Regions from separate parts of the Streptomyces sp. NPDC059166 genome, predicted to be linked through region 1. Evidence: riboswitches for the same ligand, from Rfam matches in the RefSeq annotation. Region 1 holds a riboswitch; each other region holds the start of a gene.

Region 1 (5,577 bases):
AGCGCCGTCGCCGTACGGGCCATGACGATGTCCGCGCGCATCCCGTCGACCTCGAACGCCGCACAGGTCGCCGCGATCCGGCGCAGTACCCCGTCACCGAGCACCACCCGCGGCAGCAGGGCGCGCGCCGCGGTGATCCGCTCCCGCAGCGCGGACTCCTCGCCGGCCCACCGTGCGGCGAAGGCCTCCGGATCGTCGTCGTACGCCAGCCTGCGGCGCACCACCTCGACGCGCTCGTCGGTGTCCCGGGAGGCCGTCACCTCGACGGTCAGCCCGAAGCGGTCCAGCAGCTGCGGCCTGAGCTCGCCCTCCTCCGGGTTCATCGTCCCGACCAGCAGGAAGCGGGCCGCGTGCCGTACGGAGACGCCCTCCCGCTCCACGTACGAGGCACCCATGGCCGCCGCGTCGAGCAACAGGTCCACCAGATGGTCGTGGAGGAGGTTGACCTCGTCGACGTAGAGGATCCCCCGGTGGGCGTCGGCGAGAAGGCCCGGTTCGAAGGCCTTCACCCCCTCCGAGAGCGCCCGCTCGATGTCGAGCGCACCCACCAGGCGGTCCTCCGACGCGCCTACCGGGAGCTCCACGGTCCGCGCCGGTCGCGCTGTGCCCCCTCCCGCCTCGTGCGGGGCGTCCGGGCACGCGGGATCGGGCGCCTGCGGGTCGCACGAGAACCGGCACCCGGCCACGACCGTGACCTCCGGCATCAGCGCGGCCAGCGCCCGGACGGCGGTGGACTTGGCTGTCCCCTTCTCACCCCGGACCAGCACCCCGCCGACGGCGGGACTGACGGCGTTCAGCAGGAGTCCCAGCCGCAGATCGTCCTGCCCGACGATCGCGGTGAAGGGATAGGGCGTGCTCACGAAGCCTCCTCGGTGGCGATCACAGATGTACGGTCGCGCCCGGCGGGTCTCCCGGGCGCGGGCGGTGCCCCCGGCGGGATGAACGGCAGCCCGGCGGGGGCACCGTGCTCGATCAGCCGCCACAGCGCGTCGGTGTCCGCGTGCTCCTCGACCAGATCGCCCAGCCTGTCGAGCTGCTGCTCCCGCAGCGCCCCGAAGCTCGTGTCGGGCGCGGGGACGAACCGCCGCCCCGCGGCCCGGGCGACCTCGCCCAGGAACGCCCGCCGGAACGCGTCGCTCTCCAGCGACCCGTGCCAGTGCGTCCCCCAGACCTCGCCCACCCGGCAGCCGTCGAGGAACGGCTCGCCGCCGTCCACCTCGGCGACCCCGTGGTGGATCTCGTACCCCTCCACCGGTTCCCCCAGTGCCGTACCGGCCGGGCGCGCCAGGACCTTCTCGCGGCCGAAGCGGACCCGCACCGGAAGCAGCCCGAGCCCTTCGACCAGACCGGCCCGTGACTCCACGTCGTCCTCGATCCACCGGCCCAGCGCCTGGAACCCGCCGCAGATCCCCAGCACGGGCCGCCCCTCGGCGGCCCGGCGCAGCAGAGCGTCGGCGAGGCCGCGCTCCCGCAGCCACGCCAGCGCCTTCACGGTGCCCCGCGTCCCCGGCACGATCACCAGGTCCGCGTCGACGAGCTCCTCCGCCCGGTCCACGAACCGCACCACCACACCCGGCTCGGCGGCCAGCGCGTCCACATCGGTGAAGTTCGACATCAGCGGCACCGCGCACACGGCGACCCGCAGCACGTCCTCGCCGTGCGGGGGAGCCACCACCGACTCCCGTACGGTTCCGCGCATCGAGACCCGCAGCCCGTCCTCCTCGTCGATGCCGAGCCCGTGCGCGTACGGCAGGACCCCGTACACCGGCCGGCCGGTCAGCCCGAGCAGCATGTCGAGGCCGGGTTCCAGCAGCGAGACGTCACCGCGGAACTTGTTGACGAGGTATCCGGCGATCAGCGCCTGGTCCTCGGGGGCGAGAAGGGCCGTCGTGCCGAAGAACGAGGCGAACACCCCGCCCCGGTCGATGTCCCCGACCACCAGGGCGGGGAAGCCCGCGGCCCTGGCGATGCCCATGTTCACGATGTCCGTGCGCCGCAGATTGATCTCCGCCGGGCTGCCCGCGCCCTCGCAGATCACCGCGTCGTACGTGCTCCGCAGCTGCTCCAGGCAGTCCACGACCGTGCCCAGCAGCGACTCCTGCCGTCCCCCGTGGTATCCGCGGGCACTCATCTCGCCGACCGGCTTCCCCATCAGGACGACCTGGCTGGAGCGGTCGCCGCCCGGCTTCAGCAGCACCGGGTTCATCAGGGCCGTCGGCTCGACGCGGGCGGCCTGTGCCTGCATCGCCTGGGCGCGGCCTATCTCCGCACCCTCCCGGGTGACGAAGGAGTTCAGCGACATGTTCTGCGCCTTGAACGGTGCGACCTTCACCCCCCGGCGCACCAGCCACCGGCAGATGCCGGCCGTGACGACGCTCTTGCCCGCGTCCGACGTGGTCCCGGCGACCAGCAGCCCGCCGCTCATCCCGCTCTCCGTCCCATGGCGATCCGGCCCGCCGCGCACACCGCGAGGGCCAGCACACTCACACGGCGCGACAGCCGCACCGCGCGTTCGATGTCGGTGACGCGCACCTCCCGGCCCGTGTCCCCGCCGAGCACCGGCCGGTGCTCGACCCGCCCGCCGTAGGCGAGGGTCCCGCCGAGGCGTACACCCAGCGCCCCCGCGAACGAGGCCTCCACCGGGCCCGCGTTGGGGCTGGGATGCCTCGGCGCGTCCGAGCGCCAGACCCGTACCGCCTCGCGCGGGCGCCCGCCGGCCGCCACCGCCAGGACGGCGGTCAGCCGGGCGCCCGGCCAGCCGGCGAGATCGTCCAGCCGGGCCGACGCCCAGCCGTAGCGCAGGTAACGGGGCGACCTGTGCCCCACCATCGCGTCCAGGGTGTTCACGGCCCGGAAACCGACGAGTCCGGGCACCCCGCCGATCGCACCCCACACCAGCGCCCCCACCACGGCGTCGGAGGTGTTCTCGGCGACCGACTCCACCACGGCGCGGGCGATCCCCGGACCGTCGAGCGCCTGCGGATCACGGCCGCACAGATGGGGCAGCCGCTCCCGGGCGGCCTCGATGTCACCCGCGGCCAGCGCGCCGCCGACGGCACGGGCCTCACGGGCCAGCGAGGTACCCCCGACGACGGACCAGGTCGCGGCCGCGGTCAGCGCGACGGCCAGGACGGGGCGGTCGCGCACGGCACGGGCCGCCAGCGCGGCCGTGCCCGCGGCGCCGCCCGCGCAGACGAGCGTGTGCAGGGCGCCCCAGCCGCGGTGGTCACGCCACAGCAGGCTCTCGGCGCGCGCCGCGGCGCGCCCGAAACCGGCGACCGGGTGTCCCCGCCGGGGGTCCCCCAGCAGCAGGTCGCCGATCAGACCGGCGGCGGCGCCGTACGCGAAGACGCGGTCGGCTCTCACCGCTCAGCCCGCGCTCGTGCCTCGGAGGGGCCGGGGGACAGGTGGTACGGCGACCGACGCAGGGCAGCCAGGCATGGCGTATGTCCTCACTCAGGGTCCGCGCCCTGGTTCGACGTGACCGGCGACGAGAGTCTCCTGGCTCCCGGATCCGCAGTTCCTCCGGCCTTCCAGTCCGCGTGTGCGGGCCGTGACTTCCGTGTGGAGGCTGCTCCCCGGTGACAGTGGCGGGACCGCGCCGGATTCGCACCGGCTTCCTCTCCTGTCGCCGTGAATGGCTCCGGCAGTCCACCACGCGCCGCGAATACCCGTCAACCTGCCATTGACCTGCGAGGGTTCGGTGTGCGCGGACGCACACCGGGCCGGGACCCCCGAAGTGTGTCCCGGCCCGGTGCGTCGGGTGAGGCCGTCAGGCCACGATCAGATGGATCCCGTAGGCGACCGCCCCCGCGCACAGCGCGAAGCAGGCGTACGCGCCGGTGCGTGCGAGGACGCCGCCACCACCGCCCTGTGCCGACGGGACCAGCTTGGCGAGGCCGGTGATGCCGAGAGTGAAGAGGCCGACCAGCGCCACGGTGACCACGAGGCTGACGCCGAAGACGGAGGCGAGTGCCGCCCAGTCGATGTTCATGCGGTTCCGTCCTTACACCGTGGCCGGCCGGGCCGGGTCGGCCTGGGTCTCCGGAGCGGGAATGGTGGTCTTGAGTTCCGAGGGGGCCACACCGACGGGCGGCGGGGTGACGGCCGCGATGGCGGTCGTGATCACGCCCGCCGGCTCCGCCTCGGTCGCGTTGACGTTGGTGTGGTCGACAGGCTTGCGGCGCGACAGCATCCAGATGGCACCGGAACCCGCGACGAGCAGCACGGCGACCACCGCGACGCCCCAGGCCCCCTGCTTGGTCAGGAACTCGGCGCCGGCGCCGACCAGGCCCGCCGCAGGCAGCGTCAGACCCCAGGCGACGAACATCCGGGTGGCGGTGGACCAGCGGACCACGCCCCCCTTGCGTCCGAGACCGGCGCCCATCACGGCGCCGGAGCAGGACTGCGTGGTGGACAGCGAGAAGCCGAGGTGCGAGGAGGCCAGGATGACCGTCGCCGCGCTCGTCTGGGCCGCGAAGCCCTGCGGGGGACGGAGATCGGTGAGGCCGCTGCCCATGGTGCGGATGATGCGCCAGCCGCCGAGGTAGGTGCCCAGCGCGATCGCGACACCGGCGGAGGCGATGACCCAGACCGGCGGGTTGGAGCCGGGGGAGAGGACACCCCCGGTGACCAGGGCCAGGGTGATGATGCCCATCGTCTTCTGCGCGTCGTTGGTGCCGTGCGCGAGCGAGACGAGACCGGCGGAGGCGATCTGGCCGGCCCGGTAGCCCTTGGCGGTCGACTTCAGCTGTGCCTCGTCGGTGATCTTCCGGTTGAGGCGGTACGTCAGCTTCGTCGCCAGCAGGGCGGCGAGACCCGCGACCACGGGAGCGGCGATCGCCGGCAGCAGGACCTTCGTCACGACCGTGCCGCCGTTGATCGAGGACCAGCCGGCCGACATGACCGCCGCGCCGATGAGGCCGCCGAAGAGGGCGTGGGAGGAACTCGAGGGCAGGCCGACCAGCCAGGTCAGCAGATTCCACAGGATCGCCCCGACGAGCGCGGCGAAGATGACCTCGGTTCTGAGGCCGTCCTCGTTGATGATCCCGCCGGAGATCGTCTTGGCGACCTCCACCGACAGGAACGCGCCGACGAGGTTGAGCACGGCGGACATGGCGACCGCCGTCTTGGGCTTGAGGGCACCGGTGGAGATGGTGGTGGCCATCGCGTTGGCGGTGTCGTGGAAACCGTTCGTGAAATCGAACACGAGAGCTGTCACGATCACGATCGCGAGCAGCAGCGTGATGTGTTCCATTTACCCAGGCAATCGTTCGACGTCATTGGCACGTGGAACGTAGGCAACCTTGGTGAACGGAAGATGAACTGGGCAGGGCGGCAGGGTGACCCCAAACGTGTGCGTCGGTTCCGCTTGTGTCCGCAACCGGTGCTCCGCATGCCTCGCGGCCGGTGGGGGGCCTGGCCCCGGCCCGGGTGCGCCGCGCCCGCTCCTGCCCGAAATGCCCCACTGAGGAGACTTCGGTCACCCGCCCTAGGATCGCCGTATGGGTGAAGCGGAACGCAGGGCGATCGAAGAGGCGTGGAACGGTGTCGTCGCGACGGCCCGGAGGACGACGG
Region 2 (5,577 bases), on a different contig from region 1:
CGAGCCGGTGGAGTGGGTGCGCTCGGTGTACCGGGGCGACCGGTACAAGTTCGTCGCCCGTCTGAAGCGCCCCGTCGACTGAGCTCTTCCGGCCCCTTCCGCGTCGCCGATTCCCCTGCTCCCGCGGGGGGATCAGTCGTTTCGGGCGACACCGGAACGTTGCAGGACCGCAATGCGGACGGGGGGTGACGGTGGCCGGGGCTCTCGCCTAGATTTCCTGCGCATTACACCAGGTGATCAGCGAGGGGACGGAGTCGCCACATGCCAGATGAAATCGATGCGAAACCACCGGTAGTGACACCCATGAGGGTGGTGATCGCGCTCTGTCTGCTCGCGCCGTTCGTCGCGATGCTCTGGGTCGGCTCGTACGCGAAGGTCGACCCGACCTTCATCGGCATCCCGTTCTTCTACTGGTACCAGATGCTGTGGGTCCTCCTGTCGACCTCGCTCACGATGATCGCGTACAAGCTGTGGCAGCGTGACCAGCGCGCCCGCAAGGGGGGTGCGTCGGCATGAAGGACGGCGTGAACGGCGTCGCGCTCGCCGTCTTCATCTTCTTCTTCCTGGCCGTCACGGTCATCGGGTTCATGGCCGCGCGCTGGCGCAAGGCCGAGAACGAGGCCAGCCTCGACGAATGGGGCCTGGGCGGAAGGTCGTTCGGCACCTGGGTCACCTGGTTCCTGCTCGGCGGTGACCTCTACACGGCGTACACCTTCGTCGCGGTACCCGCGGCGATCTACGCTGCGGGGGCGTCCGGCTTCTTCGCCGTCCCGTACACCATCCTGGTCTACCCCCTCATCTTCACCTTCCTGCCGCGCCTGTGGTCCGTCTCGCACAAGCACGGCTACGTCACCACCTCGGACTTCGTCCGCGGCCGCTTCGGGTCCAAGGGGCTCTCGCTGGCGGTGGCGCTGACCGGGATCCTCGCCACGATGCCGTACATCGCGCTCCAGCTGGTCGGCATCCAGGCCGTACTGGACGTGATGGGCGTCGGCGGTGGCGAGACCACGCACTGGTTCGTCAAGGACCTGCCGCTGCTGATCGCGTTCGCCGTACTCGCCGCGTACACGTACTCGTCGGGGCTGCGCGCGCCCGCGCTCATCGCGTTCGTCAAGGACGGCCTGATCTACCTGGTCATCGCGGTGGCGATCATCTACATCCCGATCAAGCTCGGTGGCTTCGACGACATCTTCGCCAAGGCCGGCGAGGCGTTCTCGGCGAAGAACGAGGCCGCGGGCAAGCCCGTCGCCGGACTGGTGCCCGGGGAGATGGGCCAGTGGGGCTACGCCACCCTGGCGCTGGGCTCGGCGCTGGCGCTCTTCATGTACCCGCACTCGATCACGGCGACGCTCTCCAGCCGCAGCCGTGAGGTGATCCGGCGCAACACCACCATCCTGCCGCTGTACTCGCTGATGCTGGGTCTGCTGGCGCTGCTCGGTTTCATGGCGATCGCCGCCGGGATCAAGGTGGACAACGGCCAGCTCGCGATTCCGCAGCTCTTCGAGAACATGTTCCCGGACTGGTTCGCGGGCGTGGCGTTCGCCGCGATCGGGATCGGCGCGCTGGTCCCGGCCGCGATCATGTCGATCGCCGCGGCGAACCTCTTCACCCGCAACATCTACAAGGACTTCCTCAAGCCGGACGCGACGCCCGAGCAGGAGACCAAGATCTCCAAGCTGGTCTCGCTCCTGGTCAAGGTGGGTGCGCTCGTCTTCGTCCTCACCATGGACAAGACGGTGGCGATCAACTTCCAGCTGCTCGGCGGGATCTGGATCCTCCAGACCATGCCGGCCCTGGTGGGCGGCCTGTTCACCCGCTGGTTCCACCGCTGGGCCCTGATCGCCGGCTGGGCGGTCGGCATGATCTACGGCACGGCGGCCGCGTACGGGGTCGCCAGCCCGACGCAGAAGCACTTCGGCGGTTCCTCGAAGGAGATACCCGGCATCGGCGAGATCGGCTACATCGGTCTCACCGCGTTCGTGCTGAACGTCGTCGTGGTGGTCGTGCTGACCTTCGTGCTCAACGCGATGAAGGCCCCGGCCGGTGTGGACGAGACCTCGCCGTCCGACTACACGGCGGACATCGGCGACCCCGGCGTCAAGGCGGAGCTCCCGCCGGCCACGGCGGGCGCCCCCGGCGGTCACTGACCCCGGCCCCGAGGCGGCCCCGGCGGGAGCGAGTTCCCGCCGGGGCCGCCTCATGTGCGGCCCGCCCCGCGAACCCGGGCGCAGATCCGCCATGACGCGCGAGACTGCTCCCATGGACGTGTCGATCGGGCCGGTCGGGCCCTCTCAGTACGAGGAGCTGGGCGAGATCACGGCCCAGGCCTATCTCGGCGACGCACTTCTGGACTTCGGTGACGAGGACCCCTACCTGGAGCAGCTCCGGGCGATCGGCCGGCGGGCCGCCGAGGCCGAGGTGCTCGTCGCGTCCGATGCCCGCGGGCGGCTGCTGGGAGGCGTCACCTACGTCCCGCCCGGCAGCCCGTGGGCGGACATCGCCCGGCCCGGCGAGGCCGAGTTCCGGATGCTGGCCGTGGCCGCCCGGGCCCGCGGGCGGGGCACCGGCGAGGCGCTCGTACGGGCGTGCGTCGAACGGGCACGTACCGCCGGGCTGTCGAGGATCGTCCTGTCGACGCATCCGGCCATGCTCGGGGCCCATCGCCTCTACGGCCGCCTCGGTTTCGTACGGACTCCCGACCGGGACTGGAACCCGCTTCCGGGCCGCCCACTCCTCACGTACCGGCTCGATCTCTGATCGCACGACACAACATGTGGGGGCCGCTCCAACCGGCAGCCCCCACATGTATGCTCGACCTCGCTGTCGTCGCAGGGGAATCCGGTGTGAGTCCGGAACTGTCCCGCAACGGTGTGACCGGTGTGCCTGCGCACACCCGTGAAGTCCGAGGACCTGTCGACAGCGCGCCCGGCTCGACCGAACCGGGCGCCGAGACGTCCGGGCCTCGCGGAAGGCCGGTGGACGCCGCGCGCCGCGCTGCCCTCCGGGCCTCGCCGTGCCCGGCTGCCCCGCTCCCGCAGGCCCCGAGCCGAGCGAGGGAAAGCCCCAGTGACCATCGCGCCAGCCGATCCGGTTTCAGCAGCGGAATCCGAAGGCCTCACGACCGACGCGCCCGGGACCGCTCTCCTGCGGACCCTGACCGCCCTCACCGCCGACCTGCCCGACACCGACCCCGGACGGGTCGCCGCCGCCGCGCTGCGCGGCCGGAGCGCCCGGGCGGACGAGGCGGAGCTGCGCGGGCTGGCGACCGAGGCCGCCGCCGGTCTGATCTCGGAGGACCCTGCCTACTCCCGGCTGGCGGCACGGCTCCTGACCCTGGCCATCACGGACGAGGCGGCCGGCCAGGGCGCGGACTCCTTCTCGGCCTCGGTCGCCGTCGGCCACCGTGAGGGCCTGATCGCGGACCGCACGGCCGGGTTCGTCTCGCTGCACGCCGACGCCCTCGACGCCCTCGTGGACGGGGCGCTCGCCGACGGCGCCGACGACCGCTTCGGCTACTTCGGGCTGCGGACGCTGTACAGCCGGTACCTGCTGCGCCACCCGATCACCCGGGAGGTCGTCGAGACCCCGCAGCACTTCATGCTGCGGGTGGCCGCCGGGCTCGCCGAGGACGACTCCGAGCGCGCCCTGGGCGAGGTGGCCGCGCTGTACGGCCTGATGAACCGGCTCGACTACCTGCCCTCCTCCCCCACGCTCTTCAACTCCGGCACCCGCCACCCGCAGATGTCGTCCTGCTATCTCCTGGACTCGCCCAAGGACGAGCTGGACTCCATCTACGACCGCTACCACCAGGTGGCACGGCTCTCCAAGCACGCGGGCGGCATCGGCCTGTCGTACTCCCGCATCCGGGCACGGGGTTCGCTGATCCGGGGCACCAACGGGCACTCCAACGGGATCGTCCCGTTCCTGAAGACGCTGGACGCCTCGGTGGCGGCGGTGAACCAGGGCGGTCGCCGCAAGGGCGCCGCGGCGGTCTACCTGGAGACCTGGCACGCGGACATCGAGGAGTTCCTGGAGCTCCGCGACAACACGGGTGAGGATCAGCGCCGTACGCACAACCTGAACCTGGCGCACTGGATCCCGGACGAGTTCATGCGCCGGGTCGACGCGGACGGGACGTGGTCGCTGTTCTCCCCGGCCGACGTCCCCGAGCTGGTCGACCTGTGGGGCGAGGAGTTCGACGCGGCCTACCGCGCCGCGGAGGCGAAGGGCCTGGCCCGCAGGACTCTGCCGGCGCGCGAGCTGTACGGCCGGATGATGCGGACCCTCGCGCAGACCGGCCAGGGCTGGATGACGTTCAAGGACGCCTCCAACCGGACCGCGAACCAGACGGCCGAGCCCGGCCGGGTCGTGCACTCCTCGAACCTGTGCACCGAGATCCTCGAGGTCACCGACGACGGCGAGACCGCGGTCTGCAACCTGGGTTCGGTCAACCTGGGCGCCTTCGTCGCCGACGGCTCCGTCGACTGGGAGCGGCTGGACGCCACCGTCCGCACCGCGGTGACCTTCCTCGACCGGGTCGTGGACATCAACTTCTACCCGACCGAGCAGGCGGGCCGCTCCAACGCCCGCTGGAGGCCGGTGGGTCTGGGCGCGATGGGGCTCCAGGACGTCTTCTTCCAGCTGCGGCTGCCCTTCGACTCCCCGGAGGCCCGGGCGCTCTCCACGAAGATCTCCGAGCGGATCATGCTCGCCGCCTACGAGGCGTCCTGCGACCTCGCCGAGAGGTCCGGCCCGCTGCCCGCCTGGTCGGAGACGCGGGCCGCCCGCGGTGTGCTGCACCCGGACCACTACGCCACCGAGCTGAACTGGCCGGAGCGCTGGGAGGCCCTGCGCGCCCGGGTCGCCAGGACCGGTATGCGCAACTCCCTGCTGCTCGCCATCGCGCCGACCGCCACGATCGCCTCGATCGCCGGTGTGTACGAGTGCATCGAGCCGCAGGTCTCCAACCTGTTCAAGCGCGAGACGCTCAGCGGGGAGTTCCTCCAGGTCAACGCCTACCTGGTGGACGAGCTGAAGAGGCTCGGCGTGTGGGACGCCCGTACCCGTGAGGCGCTGCGCGAGGCCAGTGGTTCCGTGCAGGGCTTCGCCTGGATCCCCGAGGAGGTGCGGGCGCTGTACCGCACGGCGTGGGAGATCCCCCAGCGCGGCCTGATCGACATGGCGGCGGCCCGTACGCCGTTCCTCGACCAGAGCCAGTCGCTCAACCTGTTCATGGAGACGCCGACGATCGGCAAGCTCTCCTCGATGTACGCGTACGCCTGGAAGCAGGGGCTGAAGACGACGTACTACCTGCGCTCCCGCCCGGCCACCCGGATCGCCCGCGCGGCGTCCGGTCAGGCGGCGGTCGCCCCCGTCCCCGTACAGCAGGCGTCCGCCCCCGACGCGGAGGCGATCGCCTGCTCCCTCGAAAACCCCGAGTCCTGCGAGGCCTGCCAGTGATGAGCACCACGAACGAAGAGAAGAACCTGCTCGACCCGGGCTTCGAGCTGACCCTGCGGCCCATGCGCTACCCGGACTTCTACGAGCGCTACCGGGACGCGATCAAGAACACGTGGA
Region 3 (5,577 bases), on a different contig from region 1:
GCGACGGCCGGCCGTACCCAGACGACCGTGGTGCGGCTCCTGTAGTGCCGGACATCCTGTCCCCTTGTCGCCTCACGGCCCGCGCCCGGGCCGACGTCCCGCATCCCCGGCACCTGGTGCCGATCCCGCCTGAACCGCACGTCCGCACGTCCGTTCGTCCGACTGACCCTTCACGGGTATGCCCACCGGAGAGCCCTCATGTTCCGTACATCGCCCGAGGGGTTCTCCCTCGACGGCCGTCCGCTGCGCGTCCTGTCCGGCGCGCTGCACTACTTCCGGGTCCTGCCCGAGCAGTGGCCGCACCGGCTGCGGATGCTGCGCGCGCTGGGCCTCAACACCGTGGAGACGTACGTCCCCTGGAATCTCCACGAACCGCGGCCCGGGGAGTACGACTTCGACGGCATCGCCGATCTGGACGGGTTCCTGCGCGCGACACGCGAGGCCGGACTGTACGCCGTCGTCAGGCCGTCGCCCTACATCTGCGCGGAGTGGGAGAACGGCGGACTGCCGTGGTGGCTGCTCTCCGACCCCGCCGTACGGGCGCTGCGGTGCCAGGACCCCGGATATCTGGCCCATGTCGACCGCTGGCTGGACCGGGTCGTCCCGCTCGTGGCGGAACACCAGGTCACCAGGGGCGGGAACGTCCTGATGGCGCAGATCGAGAACGAGTACGGCTCCTACGGCACGGACCGCGGGTACCTGGAGCACCTGGCCGGCGGAATGCGGGCGCGCGGCATCGACGTACCGCTGTTCACCTCCGACGGACCGGACGACTTCTTCCTCACCGGCGGGACGGCTCCCGGACACCTGGCCACGGTGAACTTCGGCAGCCGTGCCGACGAGGCGTTCGCGAGCCTGAAGCGTCTTCGTCCGCTGGACCCGCCCATGTGCATGGAGTTCTGGTGCGGCTGGTTCGACCACTGGGGCACCGGGCACGTCGTACGGGAGCCCGCGGACGCCGCGGCGACACTCGAGGAGATCCTGGAGTCCGGGGCGTCGGTGAACCTCTACATGGCGCACGGCGGGACGAACTTCTCGACGTGGGCGGGGGCCAACTCACGGGATCCGGCCACGGGTGAGGGGTACCTGCCGACGGTGACCTCCTACGACTACGACGCGCCGATCGACGAACGGGGCGGTGTGACGGAGAAGTTCAGCGCGTTCCGTGAGGTACTCGCACGATACGCGGACGGTCCACTGCCCGAACCGGAGTCCCCCGGACCACTGTTGCCACCCGCGTCCCTGGAACTCAAGTCCGCTGTGGCGCTGTTCGACGTCCTGGATGATCTTTCGGGCGATGAGGTGCGCGCCGCCGTGCCGCCTTCCTTCGAGGAACTCGGCATCAGCCACGGGCTGGTGCTCTACTCGTCCGGGATCCCCGGTCCGCGCGGGCCCTACGCGCTCTCGGTCCAGGGGCTCGCCGACCGGGCCCACGTCTTCGTCGACGGCCGGCCCGCGGGCGTGGTGGAGCGCGGCGGCACCGAGTCGGTCGAGGGCGTACGGGTGGACGGCGGACGGGCGCGTGTGGAGCTCCTGGTGGAGTCCATGGGCAGGGTCAACTACGGCGTGGGGCTGGGAGACCGCAAGGGGGTGCGTAACGTCCTGCACACCCAGCAGCTGCTGCACGGCTGGTCCGCGCGCGCGATCGAGCTGGGGCACGGAACCCCCGGAAAGGTGTCCTGGGACACGGCTCCGGAGGATTCGGGTGGTTCCAGGGGTCCGGTGTTCCACCGGGGCTTCCTCGAGGTGGAACAGCCGGGTGACACGTATCTCGCACTGCCCGGCTGGGGCAAGGGGTACGTCTGGGTCAACGGATTCTGCCTGGGCCGCTACTGGCAGGCGCGGGGGCCTCAGCGGACGCTCTACGTCCCGTGGCCGCTGCTGCGCGCGGGGCGCAACGAGTTCGTGGTGCTCGAACTCGACGGACGGGAGCGTCCGGTCGTCGAACTGCGTGAGAGTCCGGACCTGGGCTGAGCGCTCTCACGGCGCACCGTGCGGCCGCCGCCCGGGTGAGCGTCCGGCGCCCGCCCCCGCCCTCGCACCGGCACACTCCGCCGGCGCCGGCGGAGTGTGCGGGTCCAGCCGGGCGGGCGGGGCCGGCGTGCACCGATCCCCTGCGGGGACGCTCCGGTCCGCACCGCGTGGAAGCTGCGCGGGAGCGCGCCCAGGGGCCCCGTGGGGGTACGTGTTCGCAGGTGCGGGCGGGTGGGCCCGCTTGTCATCGCCCCCTCACTGCCACTACTGTCGCCACGCCTTGGTGAACGGGAAATCCGGTGTGATGCCGGTGCGGCCCTCGCCACTGTGATCGGGAAGTCCGGCTCCGGCCCTCGCGGGCAGCCACTGGGTCCTTGTGACCCGGGAAGGCGGAGATCCGGGCGGTGTCACCCGTAAGCCAGGAGACCGGCCAAGGCACTTCAACCATCCACGAGGTGCTGGAGAGGGTCTCTGAGTCATGCACATAGCCGAGGGTTTCCTGCCTCCGGCGCACGCGATCGCCTGGGGTGTCGCGTCCGCGCCGTTCGTCGTCCACGGAGTACGTTCACTCACCCGTGAGGTCCGGGAGAACCCCGAGAGCACACTGCTCCTCGGGGCCTCCGGAGCCTTCACCTTCGTACTGTCCGCGCTGAAGATCCCGTCGGTGACGGGCAGTTGTTCGCATCCCACCGGTACCGGGCTGGGAGCGATCCTCTTCCGTCCACCGATCATGGTGGTCCTGGGGACCATCACCCTGCTGTTCCAGGCCCTGCTGCTGGCCCATGGGGGGCTGACCACGCTGGGCGCCAACGTCTTCTCCATGGCGATCGCCGGCCCCTGGGCGGGTTACGCCGTCTACAGGCTGCTGCGCCGGCTCGGGGTGTCGCTGATGGTCGCGGTCTTCTTCGCCGCGTTCGTCGCCGACCTCTCCACCTACTGCGTCACCAGCGCGCAGCTCGCCCTGGCCTTCCCGGACCCGGGCACCGGGTTCCTCGGAGCGCTCGGGAAGTTCGGTTCCATCTTCGCCGTCACCCAGATCCCGCTCGCGGTGAGCGAAGGCCTTCTGACCGTGCTGGTCATGCGTCTCCTGGTGCAGTCCAGCAGGGGTGATCTGACCCGGCTCGGCGTGCTCCTCAGCGGCGGGGCCCGCACCAGGACGGACGAGAAGAAGACGGAAGCGGTGGCGTGATGAACCGGAACACGAAGATCAACGGCCTGCTGCTCCTGCTCGTGGCCGCCCTGGCGGTCCTGCCCCTGGCACTGGGCTCGGGGGACGGCAAGGAGGAGCCCTTCTCGGGGGCGGACGCCCAGGCCGAGACGGCGATCACCGAGATCGACCCCGGGTACGAGCCCTGGTTCGCCCCGCTGTACGAGCCTCCGTCCGGGGAGATCGAATCGGCGCTGTTCGCCCTGCAGGCCGCTCTGGGCGCCGGGGTGCTCGCCTACTACTTCGGTGTGCGGCGCGGCCGGCGGCAGGGCGAGCGGCTGGCCCTGGCCCGGCGGGACGGCATCGCCGCGACCGGGCAGCCCGGGGAGTCCGCGACGCGGGAGGCCTGAGCCCCTGTGCTGCCGATCGACGCGGCGGCGCACAGCAGTCGCTGGCGCCGCCGCCATCCCGTCGACAAGGCGGTGCTCGGGCTGGGACTCACGGTGCTGGCGATCTCGCTGCCGCCTTGGCCGGGTGCCGCCCTGGTTCTCGTCACCGCGGTCGCGGCACTGCTGGGGCCGGCGGGGGTGAGCCCCCGTCAGCTGTGGCGCGCGTACCGGATCCCGCTGGGGTTCTGCGTGACCGGTGCGGGGACTCTGCTGGTGCAGGTCGCCGGACCCGGAGGGCTCGTCGCCCTTGCTCCGGGCGGGGCGTTCCGGGCCGCCGAGCTGCTGTTGCGGACGTCCGCCGCTTCCCTGGGAGTCCTTCTCCTCGCGTTCACCACACCGATGTCCGACCTGCTGCCGAGGCTGGTACGGGCGGGTGTGCCCGCTGCGGTGGTGGATGTCGCCCTGGTGACCTACCGCATGAGCTTCCTCCTGCTGGACGCGATGCGCAGGGTCCGTGAGGCGCAGGCCGCGCGGCTCGGTCACACCGCGCGGGCAGCGACCTGGAGATCGCTGGGCGGCCTCGGAGCGACCGCGTTCGTCCGGGCCTTCGACCGGGCCGCTCGTCTCCAGTCGGGACTGGCCGGGCGCGGATACGACGGCACCCTGCGCGTCCTGGTGCCCGAGGCCCGCGTCTCCCTCCGTTTCGTGGCGGCGAGCGCCACCCTTCTCGCGGCGGTCGCCGCCCTGACCCTCTGCCTGGAAAGGCTGCTCCCATGAGTGCTTCCGTGCTGCTTTCGCTGCGGGGGGCGTCGTTCTCCTACGAGGACGGCCCGCCCGTGCTCAGCGGCCTCGACTTCGACGCCCGTGAGGGACGCGCGCTCGCGCTGCTGGGCAGGAACGGCAGCGGCAAGACCACCCTGATGAGGCTGCTCAGCGGCGGGCTGCGCCCGGGCGCGGGAGCTCTGACGGTCGAGGGGCGCCCGGTCACCTACGACCGCAAGGGCCTGACACGGCTGCGGACGACCGTCCAGCTGGTGGTGCAGGACCCGGACGACCAGCTGTTCGCGGCGTCCGTCTTCCAGGACGTCTCGTTCGGTCCGCTGAACCTCGGTCTGACGGACGCCGAGGTGCGGGGCCGGGTGGAGGAGGCGCTGACCGCGCTCGGTATCCGCGCGCTGGCGGACCGGCCGACGCACCTCCTCTCCTACGGGCAGCGGAAACGGGCCGCGATCGCGGGGGCGGTGGCGATGCGGCCGCGTGTGCTGATCCTCGACGAGCCCACCGCGGGGCTGGATCCGGACGGTCAGGAACGACTGCTGGCGACCCTCGGCTCCCTCCGTGCGGGCGGCACGACGGTCATGATGGCCACACACGACGTCGACCTCGCCTTGCGCTGGGCGGACGACGTGGCACTGCTGACCCCGGCAGGGGTCCGCGCCGGGCCGGCACCGGCGATGCTGGCCCGTATCGATCTCCTGCGGGAGGCGGGGCTCAGGCTGCCCTGGGGGGTGGCGACCGCCCAGCTGCTGCGCGAGCGAGGGCTGCTGGAGCCGGGCGAGCCCGGCCCGCGTACACCGGCGGAACTCGCCGAGGGCTATCTCTCCGCCGCGGTGCCCCTCCCCGACGCGGGGAAATGACAGACGTGCATCGGCACCGCGAATTCCACCCGGAATGCGGGTCGCACCGACGTGTCGAACCGTTGACCGGCCACACAACTGACGTTCCAACGGCATATGCAGAAGCCACGCAGCTGAGGGTCATCTCGAAATACGAGAGTCCATCGGCAGACGCTTCCGCAGGCCAAAGCTGTCGAACGCTGGAATCCACTCGTTCGGGATCGACTTTCGGACTCTTCACATCGGGTTAACTTCATAAGCACTCCGGCCTGTTAGCGTCCGATGAGAGGCGTGCGGTGAGAGGCGTGAAATCCAGGAGGAGGTGGAGGGTGCGGACGACGGCTGTCCGGTTCGTGCTCGCGTTCCTCCTGGCTTTTCTGCTCGCCCCTCACTCCCCTGATTCCGCCGCCGATGCCACCGCGCACGGGCACGTGTTCTCGATGCGGGCGGA
Region 4 (5,577 bases), on a different contig from region 1:
CCTGTCGATGCGTCATATCGGCACCTACCTCTGTACCGAGGTGGCGCACGGCAACAACGCCGCCGCGATGGAGACGACGGCGACGTACGACCGTGAACGGGACGGATTCGTCCTGCACACGCCGAACGCGGGTGCGCAGAAGTTCATGCCCAACACCAGTCCTGCGGGCGGCGCCAAGTCCGGGCTGGTCGCCGCGCGGCTGGTCGCCGACGGAGCGGATCACGGGGTACGCCTCTTCCTGGTGCCGCTCAACGACGGGGTACAGGCGCTCCCCGGGGTCCGGGTACGGCGGCTGCCTGCCCGTATGGGCAGTCCCGTGGACCACTGCCTGACCTCGTTCGACCGGCTGTTCGTGCCCCGCGACGCCCTCCTGGAGTCCGGTGAGGAGGCAGCGGGACAGGGGGACTTCCGTACCGGTCCGGGCGACCGGAGGCGGCGCTTCCTCGCCTCGATCGGCCGGGTCACACCGGGGCGGATCGCCATGAGCGCCTGCGCGGCGGGCTCGGCCCGGGCCGCACTGGCCGTCGCCGTACGGTACGGCGGCCACCGGATGATCTCCGGCAGCCGTGGCATGCCCCCGGTTCCGGTGAACACGCACCGTACCCACCACGGTCCGCTCGCGTCGGCCATGGCCACGGTCTTCGCCATGACCCTGCTCTCCCGGACGGCGATGGAGCGCTGGGACTCCTGTACGGACGAGGACGGCCGGACGGAGGCGGGGCGGCTCGTCGACGTGGCGAAGGCGTGGATCACCTGGCGGGCGCGCGAGGTCATCGTCGAGAGCCGCGAACGCTGCGGGGCGCAGGCGCTGCTGGAGAACAACGGCATGACCGAACTCGTCACCGGGGTGGAGGGAGCCATCACCGCGGAGGGCGACAACATCGCCCTGTACGCGAAGGCCGCCGCCGACATGCTCCTGGCCCCGGAGCCGGGCGGCCCCCGCGATCCGGTCCCCGCCCGGCCGGGCGCCCTCGCCGAGCCCGCATTCCTGGACGGACTGCTCGCGGCCCTCCAGCACATCTGGTTCGCCCGCGCCGGCGAACGCGCGCTCGGGGCGTCCGGCTCCGACCCCCTGGGGCAGTGGAACGCCGCCTCGGGCGCGGCTGTGCGCGGTGTGGAGGCGTACGCCTACCACCAGGCGTTCCGGGCCTGTGACGAGGCTCGTGCCGCGCTGCCCCACGGATTCGCCAGGGACCGGCTCGGTGAGCTGGAGCGGCTGTTCGCGATCGAGTGGGTGTCCCGCAACAGCGGCGATCTCCTGGCCGCCGGTTTCCTGACGGCCGGGCAGGTGGACGAGTTGCCGGGGGAAGCCGAGGAACTGATCGCGGCGGTAGCCGCCCACGCCCCCGAACTGGCGGCCTCCTTTGCTCTGCCCGGGGAACTGCTCGCCGACTGGCCGATCGCCGGGCCCGGCTACGCGGACGCCTACGACGATCCGTCGGCACCCTGGAACGAGCCGCGTGGGAGCGCCCGTTGAACCCCCGGCGCGCCGGACTGACGGCGTGTGCGGGGGAGAGGCTGGAGATCCTCGGGCTGCGCGTGGTCCTCCTGGCCTACTGGGGCACGGTGTCCCTGCTGGCCCGTCGCGGTGGTCGCCCGGGTCGCGGCCACGGCGAATCGGTTCGTCTCCCGCGCTGAGGAGAGGTGGGCCGGTGCGGTGTCCCGGGGCCCCGGCGCACCCGCCCACCGGCTGGATTCCGGGTGCCAAGGTGCGTGATAGCTTGCAGAAGCCAGTCACACTCCGTCGGGAGTCAGGGAATCCGGTGTGAATCCGGAGCTGACGCGCAGCGGTGAGGGGGACGGGCGGAGCCAAGGCCACTGGGGCACTCTCGGGTGCAATGGGAAGGCGCTCCGTCCGGACGACCCCGAGTCCGAAGACCTGCTGGCACCCGCTTCCTCACCGGGAGCGTACGCCGTAGCGGGCTCCGCGCATGAGCCCCGGACGCAGAGGGACCCTGTGCCGCACATAGCCATGACCGTACGCCGAACATCCGTGCTCATCACCGGACTTGCCCTGCTGGCCGCGTGTGGCGGGGGAGGCGGGGCGTCGGACGGTGCCGCGCGCACGCCCTCCGCCGCGGGCTTCCCCGTCACCCTGGAGAACTGCGGCCGCACGGTGACCGTCGACCAGCCGCCACGCCGCGCGGTCTCCCTCGACCAGGGATCGACCGAGATCCTGCTGTCCCTGGGACTCGCCGACCGGATCGCCGGAACCGCGACCTGGACGGATCCGGTGATGAAGGGCCTGGAGAAGGACGAGGCCGCGGTGGACCGGATCGCCGAGAACCGGCCCTCCTACGAACGGGTCCTGGACGAGGAACCCGACTTCGTCACCGCTTCCTTCGAGTCCACGCTGGGCAAGGGCGGTGTGGCCTCCCGCGCACAGTTCGACGAGCTGGGCGTGCCGTCGTACCTGTCACCGGCCGACTGCTCGGGCAAGGACAACAGCGGAGGCGGGGACGGCGCCCGGACCGAGCCACTGACGATGGACGCGGTCTACGGCGAAGTGCGGGACCTGGCAGCCGTGTTCGGGGTGCCCGAGCGCGGGGAGAAGCTGGTGGCGGATCTGCGGGCCCGGATCGCGAAGGCGACCGCGGGCATCAAGGCGTCGGACACCACCCTCCTCTACTGGTTCGCGAACGCCGAGGCTCCCTACATGGCCGGATGCTGCGGGGCACCCGGCGTGATCACCGGGGAACTCGGCGCGAGGAACGTCCTCCACGACACGCACGAGGAATGGCCGCAGGTCAGCTGGGAGACGGTCGCGGACCGCAACCCCGACGTCCTGGTGATCGGCGATCTGACACGGCGGTCGCAGACCGCCGAGAGCGCCGCGAAGAAGATCGAGTTCCTCGAGAACGATCCCGTGACCCGCACCATGGACGCCGTCCGCCACAAGAGGTACGTCCTGCTGAGCGGCCAGGCGATGAACCCGACGATCCGGACCGTGGAGGGTGTCGAGCGCGTCGCGGCCGGACTGCGGTCGTTCGGGCTCGCCAGGTGACCGGGAACGGACACGTTCCGGACGGGCAGGCGCCGGACCGCCCGGTGCGCACGCGTCCGGTCGAGGGCCCGGCGGGGCCCGTGCGCCGGGTGGTCCACGGCAGGCGCACCGGGGCGCCGCCCGGGTACGGGACGACCGGCGCAGCCGCCGACACGCCGACGTCCCCGGTGCGCCGGGGCCTGCTGTGGGCGACCGGACCGGTCGTCCTCGTCCTGTCCGTCGCGGTCGCCGTCACCATCGGCCCCGCCCGGATCTCCGTCCCGGACGTCTGGTCGGTGGTGTCCTCGCACCTCGGCATCGGCGACGCACGACTGACCCCGATCCGGGACGGCATCGTATGGAACCTCCGCATGCCCAGGACCCTGCTGGCCGCGGTGTGCGGAGCGGGACTCGCGGTGTGCGGCGCGGTGATGCAGTCCCTGCTGCGCAACCCGCTCGCCGACCCCTTCGTCCTCGGTGTCTCCTCGGGAGCCTCGACCGGGGCCGTCGTGGTGGTGGTCCTCGGCGCAGGCGGGGGAGCGGTCTCCGTCCCGGGCGGCGCCTTCGCCGGCGCGCTGGGCGCGTTCGCGCTCGTCCTGATGCTCAGCCACACGCTCGGAGGATCCACCGACCGGGTCGTCCTCTCCGGGGTCGCGGTCATGCAGCTCTTCTCCGCACTCACCTCGTTCGTCGTGATGACGGCCGCCGACGCCGAGCAGACACGGGGCGTGCTCTTCTGGCTGCTCGGCTCCCTGAGCGGCGCGGGCTGGAGCGACGTGAGGATCTGCGCCGCCGTGCTGGCGGTGGCGCTGGCGGTCTGTCTCGGTCACGCCCGCACGCTCGACGCCTTCGCGTTCGGCCAGGACGCGGCGGCGGCCCTCGGCGTGCGGGTCGGGCGCACCAGGACCGTGCTGCTCTGCACCACGGCGCTCCTGACGGCCGCCCTGGTCAGCTCCGCCGGTGCCATCGGATTCGTCGGCCTGGTGCTGCCGCACGCGGCCCGGGCGCTGGCAGGTGCCGGGCACCGCAGGCTGCTGCCGGTGACCGCTCTCTCCGGGGCCGTGTTCATGGTCTGGGCCGACACCCTGGCCAGGACCGTCCTCGTACCGCAGGAGGTGCCGGTCGGTGTGGTCACCTCGCTCGTCGGCGTGCCGGTCTTCGTCCTGATCCTCCACCGCACACGGAGGGGCGTATGAAGGCGCCGCCGCCCGGGGCGGGCGGCCCGGGCGACGGGCTGCGTGCCGTGAGCGTCAGCCGGGAGGCCGGAGGGAGACTCCTGCTGGACGGGGTCAGCGTGGCGCCGGCCCCCGGCACCACGCTCGGGCTCCTGGGCCCGAACGGCTCCGGCAAGACCACGCTGCTGCGCGTGATGGCCGGTGTGCTCGCCCCCGGTGCGGGGACGGTCAGCCTGGACGGCCGGACGCTCGCCGAGACGGGCCGCCGCGACGTCGCCCGCCGCGTGGCCGTGGTGGAGCAGCAGGCGGACACCCAGGTGGACCTGACGGTGCGGGACGTCGTGAGGCTCGGCCGGATCCCCCACCGGCGCGTCTGGAGCGCGCCCGGTCCCGAGGACGAGACGGCGGTGCGCGAGGCGCTGGAACGCACCGCGCTCACCGATCACGCCGCCCGGTCCTGGCGCACCCTCTCGGGCGGCGAGCGTCAGCGCGTCCACATCGCGCGGGCTCTGGCCCAACGGCCCTGCGAACTCCTGCTGGACGAACCCACGAACCACCTGGACATCCAGCACCAGCTGGAGCTGCTGTCCCTCGTCGCCGCCCTGCCCGTCACCGCGGTGGTGGCGCTGCACGACCTCAACCTGGCCGCGATGTTCTGCGACCGGATCACCGTGCTCAAGGAAGGGCGGGTGGTGGCCGGCGGCACGCCCTCGGAGGTCATCACCGAGGAGCTCATCGCCGAGGTCTACCGGGTGCGCGCGGTGGTGACGCCGGACGGGCCCGACGGCCGGCCGTCCGTACGGTTCCTGCCGGGCTGACCGCGGGGCCGGTGCCCCGGCGGCGCCGGACGGACGAGAGGGCGGGCCCGTGAACGACCGGGTCCGCCCCTCGCTTCTGTCACGCGGCCTTCCGCCGCTGTCCGAGGGGGTCAGCGACGACGTCCCTGGCCGAACTCGCCGCCCATGTCCTTGTCGCTGCCCGTTTCCTTGCCGTCCGCGTAGTCGATCTTCTCCTTGCGGAGTTCGGCGGAGACTTCCTTCTGCTCGGTGACCTTGCTGGTTTCGAGACGGACCCGTTCCACCGGGACGGCCTCCTTGCGGACGGTGGCTCGTTCGGCGTGCAGGGTGACTTCGACGTCCTGCTCACCGAGCTGGCCCTTGGTGGCTGCTCCCTTCTCGCCCGGCTGCAGAGGCTCGCGCACCACGCGCACCTCCTCGTGCGACACCGGCACCGTGCGCGTGACGTTCTCCGTCACGACGTACTTGTGCAGGCGTGCCGTGCCGCTCTCGTACTCCTCGGTTCCGACCTGGAGCTGCTCCTCGGACCGGATCATCTCCTCGCGGCCACCGGCGCCCGTCGCGGACCGCTCGGCCCCGGCTCCGGCGAGCGGGCGCGACGTGGACGAGGCGTCCATGTCGC

Evidence for each region. Region 1 has a riboswitch for cobalamin ahead of ACFXOA_RS14665 (cobalamin biosynthesis protein). Riboswitches for the same ligand answer to the same signal wherever they lie in the genome.
Region 2: it holds a riboswitch for cobalamin, as region 1 does, so the genes downstream of both, ACFXOA_RS16470 (ribonucleoside-diphosphate reductase subunit alpha) here and ACFXOA_RS14665 (cobalamin biosynthesis protein) in region 1, are expected to answer to the same signal.
Region 3: it holds a riboswitch for cobalamin, as region 1 does, so the genes downstream of both, ACFXOA_RS27940 (energy-coupling factor ABC transporter permease) here and ACFXOA_RS14665 (cobalamin biosynthesis protein) in region 1, are expected to answer to the same signal.
Region 4: it holds a riboswitch for cobalamin, as region 1 does, so the genes downstream of both, ACFXOA_RS21715 (ABC transporter substrate-binding protein) here and ACFXOA_RS14665 (cobalamin biosynthesis protein) in region 1, are expected to answer to the same signal.

Annotation. Positions count from the first base shown of each region.
Region 1 covers NZ_JBHZCI010000016.1:101,634-107,210, forward strand. Annotated here, with positions in the region: gene ACFXOA_RS14655 (putative cobaltochelatase) at 1-860, opposite strand, end outside; gene ACFXOA_RS14660 (cobyric acid synthase) at 857-2,425, opposite strand; gene ACFXOA_RS14665 (cobalamin biosynthesis protein) at 2,422-3,366, opposite strand; cobalamin riboswitch at 3,495-3,624, opposite strand; gene ACFXOA_RS14670 (hypothetical protein) at 3,773-3,994, opposite strand; gene ACFXOA_RS14675 (anion permease) at 4,007-5,257, opposite strand; gene ACFXOA_RS14680 (class II aldolase/adducin family protein) at 5,505-5,577, shown strand, end outside.
Region 2 covers NZ_JBHZCI010000019.1:35,524-41,100, forward strand. Annotated here, with positions in the region: gene ACFXOA_RS16450 (GntR family transcriptional regulator) at 1-82, shown strand, start outside; gene ACFXOA_RS16455 (DUF3311 domain-containing protein) at 262-516, shown strand; gene mctP (monocarboxylate uptake permease MctP) at 513-2,147, shown strand; gene ACFXOA_RS16465 (GNAT family N-acetyltransferase) at 2,260-2,757, shown strand; cobalamin riboswitch at 2,796-2,933, shown strand; gene ACFXOA_RS16470 (ribonucleoside-diphosphate reductase subunit alpha) at 3,067-5,460, shown strand; gene ACFXOA_RS16475 (ribonucleotide-diphosphate reductase subunit beta) at 5,460-5,577, shown strand, end outside.
Region 3 covers NZ_JBHZCI010000047.1:26,352-31,928, forward strand. Annotated here, with positions in the region: gene ACFXOA_RS27930 (polysaccharide lyase 8 family protein) at 1-45, shown strand, start outside; gene ACFXOA_RS27935 (beta-galactosidase family protein) at 199-1,974, shown strand; cobalamin riboswitch at 2,239-2,424, shown strand; gene ACFXOA_RS27940 (energy-coupling factor ABC transporter permease) at 2,453-3,163, shown strand; gene ACFXOA_RS27945 (energy-coupling factor ABC transporter substrate-binding protein) at 3,163-3,531, shown strand; gene cbiQ (cobalt ECF transporter T component CbiQ) at 3,538-4,287, shown strand; gene ACFXOA_RS27955 (energy-coupling factor ABC transporter ATP-binding protein) at 4,284-5,147, shown strand; gene ACFXOA_RS27960 (hypothetical protein) at 5,456-5,577, shown strand, end outside.
Region 4 covers NZ_JBHZCI010000029.1:9,377-14,953, forward strand. Annotated here, with positions in the region: gene ACFXOA_RS21710 (acyl-CoA dehydrogenase) at 1-1,477, shown strand, start outside; cobalamin riboswitch at 1,715-1,902, shown strand; gene ACFXOA_RS21715 (ABC transporter substrate-binding protein) at 1,973-3,004, shown strand; gene ACFXOA_RS21720 (FecCD family ABC transporter permease) at 3,094-4,179, shown strand; gene ACFXOA_RS21725 (ABC transporter ATP-binding protein) at 4,176-4,976, shown strand; gene ACFXOA_RS21730 (PRC and DUF2382 domain-containing protein) at 5,087-5,577, opposite strand, start outside.